2 regions of the Bordetella genomosp. 11 genome follow, and region 1 is predicted to be linked to the other one. Evidence: predicted binding sites of a transcription regulator. Region 1 holds the regulator's gene; the other holds the start of a gene.
The links. The regulator FliA, encoded in region 1, starts transcription of late flagellar genes. The targets are predictions, from matches to a motif close to CTAAAGTTTNNNNNNNNNNNGCCGNTA.
Positions count from the first base shown of each region.

Region 2: the regulator FliA is predicted to act here: its motif matches at 1,066-1,092, upstream of CAL28_RS29690 (FlxA-like family protein).

Region 1 covers NZ_NEVS01000004.1:1,109,792-1,113,166, forward strand. Annotated here, with positions in the region: gene CAL28_RS12580 (FliC/FljB family flagellin) at 1-980, opposite strand, end outside; gene CAL28_RS12585 (RNA polymerase sigma factor FliA) at 1,238-1,993, opposite strand; gene flhD (flagellar transcriptional regulator FlhD) at 2,416-2,739, shown strand; gene flhC (flagellar transcriptional regulator FlhC) at 2,762-3,355, shown strand.
Region 2 covers NZ_NEVS01000002.1:122,743-126,117, reverse strand. Annotated here, with positions in the region: gene CAL28_RS07125 (solute carrier family 23 protein) at 1-1,017, opposite strand, end outside; gene CAL28_RS29690 (FlxA-like family protein) at 1,236-1,682, shown strand; gene CAL28_RS07115 (histidine phosphatase family protein) at 1,783-2,424, shown strand; gene CAL28_RS07110 (SDR family oxidoreductase) at 2,464-3,234, opposite strand; gene lpxO (lipid A hydroxylase LpxO) at 3,255-3,375, opposite strand, start outside.

The DNA of each region.
Region 1 (3,375 bases):
TCGTAGGACACGGTGCCGGCCGACGCGTCGACGGTGGCGGACGTGTAGGTGCTGCCGCCGTCCAGCGTGACGTAGTAGTTGCCTGCGGAGTCGAGCACCAGTTCCGGTTCGGCAGCGGCGTTGGCGTCGGTGCGGCCGGTGATGTCGTCGGCGTGCATGATCACGCCGCCGCCCACGTGCACGTCATTGCCGGCAGCCGCGGTGGCCGAGGCAGCGACCGAGCTGCTGGAGTCGAACTGCAGCGAGTTCGTAGCCGAGTTGTACGTGGCGCTGTACAGCGTGCTGCCGCCGTCCTTCGACACGTACAGCTTGTTGGCGTCGGTGTCGTCGACATAGACGGCCCAGGTGCTGCCGGTGTTCGTGTCGGTGAAGCTCAGGTCGGTCACGCTGACGGTGGCCGGAGCCAGTTGCGTGGTCGCCGTCGTGGTGATGTTGGTCGTGTCGACCGTCTTGGTGACGTCGAACGTGCCCAGGCCCAGCGTCGAAGCGTTGATCTGCTTCAGGTTGATGTCGATGGTCTGGCTGTCGTTGGCGCCAACCTGAATGCTCAGGCTTTGGTTGGAAGCCAGGACGTTCACGCCGTTGAACTGGGTCTGCTGCGAAACGCGGGTGATTTCGTCCAGGCGCTGCTTGATTTCAGCCTGGATCGAGGACAGGTCCGACGACGAGTTCGTGCCGTTTTGGGCCTGAACCGTCAGTTCGCGGATGCGCTGCAGGTTGTTGTTGATTTCGTTCAGGGCGCCTTCCGTCGTTTGCGCGATGGAGATGCCGTCGTTGGCGTTACGAGCAGCCTGGGTCAGGCCGTTCACGTTGGCGGTGAAGCGGTTTGCAATCGCTTGACCGGCGGCGTCGTCCTTGGCGCTGTTGATACGCAGGCCGGAGGACAGGCGCTCGATCGCAGAGCCCAGGGCCGACTGCGAGTTGTTCAGGTTGTTTTGAGCAACCAGCGAGAGGTAGTTGGTGTTGATTACTGCAGCCATGAATAGCTCCCAAGAGAGAAAGGCTTCTTCAAACCGGGCAGCCAGGCCGCCCTGCGGGCACGGAATCGTCCACCGGAGGTGATGGCCGCATGCCGCGCCGCTGACTGGGTAACGGCAAGCTTCAGTAAACCTTTAGGGTGATGGACAGCGAAAAATTTCCGACTGTCGCGTCGGCGCCTGCAAGACAGCCCCGCGGATGGGCTGACATGTATTGCAATGAATATGCAGGCCCGGTGCAGCCCAGGGGGGCGGCTGTTTCAGGCGACGTAGGCGATACGGACGTCGTCCGGCAACTGCTGCCAGGCGCCATCCTTCAGCTTGGCGCGTAGGCGCGACATGGCTTGCGAGCGCAGTTGGCAGATGCGCGCCTCGGTGACGCCCATGACGGCGCCGACTTCCTTCAGGTTCAATCCCTGCTCGTAACACAGCGATAACAGCAGCTTTTCGCGGTCGGGCAGGGCGTCGATGGCCTGCGCCAAGGCCTGGCGGAAGTCGCTGGCAAGCAGACTATCGAGGGGATTGGCGCAGGTGCCGCTTTCGGCGGCGCCCGCGGCCCAGTCGCCGTCCCGGGCGTCGGCGCCGTTCTCGCTGCCGAAGTCCTCGTAATGGACGATCTGGGCGCCTTGGGCGTCATAGAGCAGCTGGTGGTATTCCGCCAGGGGCAGATCGAGGTGCGCGGCGATTTCCGCTTCACTGGGCGGGCGCATCAACTGTTGTGTCAGTTGCGCCACGGCCTGGTCTATGCGCTTGGCCTTGCTGCGCACGCTGCGGGGCAGCCAATCCTGGTTGCGGAGCTCATCCAGCATGGCGCCCCGGATCCGCGCGGTAGCGTAGGTCTCGAACTGGGCGTCGGCCACCTCCTGGTAGCGACGCGCCGCATCCAGCAGGCCGATCATTCCGGCCTGTATCAGGTCGTCCAGTTCCACGCTGGCCGGCAGGCGTGCCAGCAGCTGCAGGGCCAGCTTGCGCACCAGGGGCGCATATTCAGCCAGGCGATCTTCGGAAGGGGACATTGCGGTCGGCTAGAAGGTTGGAGCGTCTCGTCACCACATTTGCTTTGTTGCCTGTACGCGACATGTTCAATTGTTACGAAGCGGCGGAAAGCATCCAAGGTGTACCCACGTTTCAGCCTGCATTGTGCGGTTTTCGGCCCAGTTCATTGGCACAAAGACACAAGCTTTCTAATGCTTGTTTACGGAATTGCCTTACACTCTCAAAAGTCTTTGTTGCTATATATGTCCCATCGGTGCGATATTTCACGAATGACAAAGATTTGTCATGCCTGACATACAAAATGACATTGCACATGGTAAATTGTATGACTTGTGGGAACAAAAGAAATATTTTGAGATTTATTGCATACGTATAGTAACCAGATCCGGCGCGCGGGCCGGCTGGCCCAGGACAGAACTGTAATAGTGACAAGGGATATCCGATGAAACAGCCTGAGAACACGTTGCTCGCCGACATTCGCGAAGTGAACCTGTCCTACCTGCTCCTCGCGCAGCGCATGCTACGCGACGACTATGCAGCGTCCATGTTTCGCTTGGGCTTCAGCGAGCAAGTGGCCGACATCCTGATGCGACTTTCCCCGGCACAACTGGTCAAGCTGGCGAGCTCGAGCTCTTTGCTGTGCCGCTTCCGCTTCGACGATTACAGCCTGCTGTCCGCCCTGACGCACGACGTCCTGGGCGGCGCGTTGCAGCAGGCACACGCCACGATTCTGCTGGCCAAGCAGCCGGTCGAACAGTTGGCCTGATCCTTCTTATCCTGCGACGGTCATGGCTATTAGAAGCGTTTCCCAAGAAGCCGACGAGATTCTGCTGGCCAGTGCCATGATCAGTCTCGGCGCCCGTCTCCAGGTCCTGGAGTCGGAAACCAGCCTGAGCCACGACCGGCTCGCACGGCTATACCGCGAGATCCGCGGCTGTTCGCCCCCGAAGGGCATGCTGCCGTTTTCGGTGGACTGGTTCATGACCTGGCTGCCGAACATCCATTCGTCGTTGTTCTACAACGTTTACAAGTTCCTGAACGAACATACCGGCAGCAAGGGCGTGCGGGCCATCATCGATGCCTATCGCCTGTACCTCGAACATGCCGGCGTGACCGATGTGGAGCAGGGCGAGCCCGTGCTGAGCTTCACCCGGGCCTGGATGCTTGTGCGGTTCTTCGACGGCAAGATGCTGCAGCTGTCGGAATGCCGCCAGTGCGGCGGCCATTTCATCGCCCACGCGCACGATCCGCGCGCCGATTTCGTCTGCGCGATCTGCCGCCCGCCCCCCCGCGCCGGAAAGACCCGAGCGGCGGCCAAGGAACGCGCCAGCCGTCGCGCCGTTCAGCCTCCTGCTGCCGCGGTCGATGCCATCGGGATATGAAGGACCACCGGACCGGGCAT
Region 2 (3,375 bases), on a different contig from region 1:
GGCGATCAGGGCCGCCACCGCGAACACCACGGTGGAATAGATCCGGGTCACCGCCATGACGCCGATGTTTTCGGCGTAAGTCGTCACGCCCGTCCCCCCTACCGCGCCCGAGACCATGGTGGCGACACCGTCGCCGACGAAGGCGCGTCCCAGGTAGCGATCCAGGTCGCGCCCGGTCATGGCGCTGACCGCCTTGATGTGGCCCAGGTTTTCCGCGACCAGGATAATGGCCACCGGTATCAGCAGTCCCATCGCGGAGGCCTGGAATACCGGGGTGGCGAAATGCGGCAGGCCCAGCCATGCCGCGTGCGCCACGCCGGAGAAATCCATCGGCTTGCCCAGCCCCAGACCGTTGGCGCAAATCGCATAAATGATGCAGGCCAGTATCAATCCGGCCAGGATGAGCAGTCGCTGCAGCATGCCGCGCGTATACACCGCGATGCCGCCCACGCACAGTATCGTCACGACGGCCATGGCCGCATCGAAGCCGGATGCCCCCATGGCGCCTTTGGCGGCGACCGGCGCCAGGTTCAGGCCGATGACGGCCACCACGGCGCCCGTGACGACCGGCGGCATCAGCGCCTCGATCCAGCGCGCGCCGCCGCCCGTGCCGGCGCTGGCCGTCCATACCAGCACACCGATCAGGGTATAGGCCAGCCCGCAGAGGATGATGCCGCCCAGGGCGACACCGATATTGGGATTGGGGCCGGCGCCGGCATAGCCGGTCACGGCGATCACCCCGCCGATGAAGGCGAAACTGGAGCCCAGGTAGCTCGGCACCCGGCCCCCGACAAAGACAAAGAAAATCAGCGAACCGACGCCGGACATCAGAATGGCGACGTTGGGGTCGAACCCCATGAGCAAGGGTGCCAGCACGGTGGAGCCGAACATGGCGACCACGTGCTGCAGGCCCATCGCGACGGTCTTGGGCCAGGGCAAGCGTTCATCGGGCGCCATCACGGCGCCGGGCGCCATATCGCGCACCAGGCGCCAGCGCGGGAAATACGATCCGGACATACCTTCCCCTCGGTTATGTATACAAGGCGGCCGCAAGTTTATCGGGGCTCAAGTTTTTAGGGTAGCGTGCCGTTACTCATCCATGGCGGACCGCCGTCGACGTGAGATCGACGGACCCAGTCCTGGCGTGCGCCGGCAGGCGCCTTCCGGCCGGCCGACGCCGACCGGAAGGCGGCGTGCGCGGGGCTCGGGTCATGCCATCTTCCCAGGAAACGGACATGACGATTTCGGTGATTACTTCCACACTGGCGTCCGCCTACGGCTCGACGCTGCTGGGACCGCGCGCGCTGCAGAACAACAGCACCGCGCCGGACGACGGCAAAGCGGCCTTGAACGGCGATGCGTCCACAGCGGGCGGCAATGGCACGCCCTCGGCCGGCGGCCAGCGCACCAGCACGAACTTCCAGGCGAGATCGGCGTCTGCTACCCCGGCGCCCAGCGACAGCGGCGGCGACGACGCCACCAGCCAGACGATCAAGCAGCTGGAACGGCAGCTGCGCCAGGTGCTGCAGCAGATCCAGCGCCTGCAGGCCAGCTCGATACCCGATGAGCAAAAGGCCCCCCAATTGCAGGCGCTGAACGCCGAGGCGGCAACGCTGCAGGCGCAGATCTCGGCGCTGATCGAGCAACAGGTCCAGGCCGCCAAGGGCGTGACCACGGCCTGAACGGCGGGCGCGGGTTTTTTCGCGGATACTATCGGGTTTTCGGCGCCCGCCGCATGGCGGTTGCCGCAAGCTTCCTATTCCTCGAACGCTTTCCTTTGCCATGACAGAAATCTGGCTGATCCGCCACGGAGAAACCGACTGGAACCGGGCGCGCCGCCTCCAGGGATGGAAGGACACGCCGCTGAATGCCCATGGCCTGAACCAGGCCCGCCTGCTGGCCGAGCGCTTGGCGCAGGACGCGCGCAACGGCCCCTTCGACGCCTTGTACAGTAGCGACCTGCAGCGCACCCTGCAGACGGCCGAGCCGGTCTCGACACGGCTGGATTTGCGGGTGCGGCCGGAACCCGGCCTGCGCGAGCGCTGCTACGGCGTGCTGGAAGGCATCGCCATGGACCGGCTGGATGTCGAACAGCCCGAGGCGTCCGCCGCCTGGAAAAGCCGTGAACCCGATCGCGCCCTGGATGGCGGCGAAACGCTGCGCCAATTCCATAACCGCATCGTCGCCACCATCGACGACATCGCGGAACGCCATGGCGAGGAACGGGTGCTGGTCTTCACCCACGGCGGCGTACTGGACATCGTCTGGCGCCACGCCCACGGCATACCGCTGACGCATGCGCGCGACGCGGCGCTATTGAACGCGGGCGTCAACCGGCTGGCGGTGGACAACAGGCGCTGGCACGTCATGGGCTGGGGCGACGTTACGCACATCGCGGCGCTGGCCGCCGACGACATCGTATAGGCGCCATAAGCGGCAGGGTCCATGCCGCCGCGGCCTGTCTTATCGCGGCCCGCCTTGCCTGGGCTTGCGCGGCGCGTTGCGCGCCAGGCGATCGTATAGCGCATCGGGCAGCAGCCGCATCAGCTTCGCAGCCACGCCCATCTGCCAGGGAATCACTCGATAACTGTGCCCGCGGGCGATGGCCGTGGCGGCGCGCGCCGCGAAATCGTCGGCTTCCATCAGGAAGGGCATGCGATAGGGGTTGTGCTCGGTCATCGCCGTGCGGATATACCCCGGCGCGATCGTGACCACACGGATACCGTCGCGCGCCAGCTCGGTGCGCAGGCTTTCGCAATACACGGCCACCGCTGCCTTGGAAGCGCTGTAGGCGCCCGCTCCGGGCAATCCCCGCACCCCCGCCACGCTGCCGATGCCCACCAGCCGCCCTGCCCGCGCCCGGCGCATGCCGGCGATGAAGGGTTCGAAGGTGGCGACCGTGGCCAGCAGATTGGTCTGGACGATGGACTGGAAGACGTCGAAATCTTCCGCTTGCTGGGTAAGCGTGCCGGCGCTGATGCCGGCGCTGGCGATCACCACATCCACCGTACCGCCACAGCGCGAAAGGAAATCGGCCGCCGACGCATGCAGCGCCGCGCGGTCGCGCACGTCCATCGCGTACCAGGAGTGCTCGCCGGGCAAGGTCGACGCCAATTCACGCAGGGCATCCTCGCGCCGCCCTACCAGCCCCACGCGCGCGCCGCGCCCCGCGTAATGCCGCGCCAGGGCGCGGCCCAGGCCGCTGCTGGCGCCCGTGATGAAAACGTGGCGCAAGGCCGGCGCGGAAGATGGCATCAGGGCCAGAAGATCCAGGCCATGATCGCCAGCACGACCGCCCACTTCATGATGTAGTAGAGCGGCTTGCTTTTCTTCTTGACCCGCTTGCCGAAGCGCCGCACCGCGTAGACAGAACCG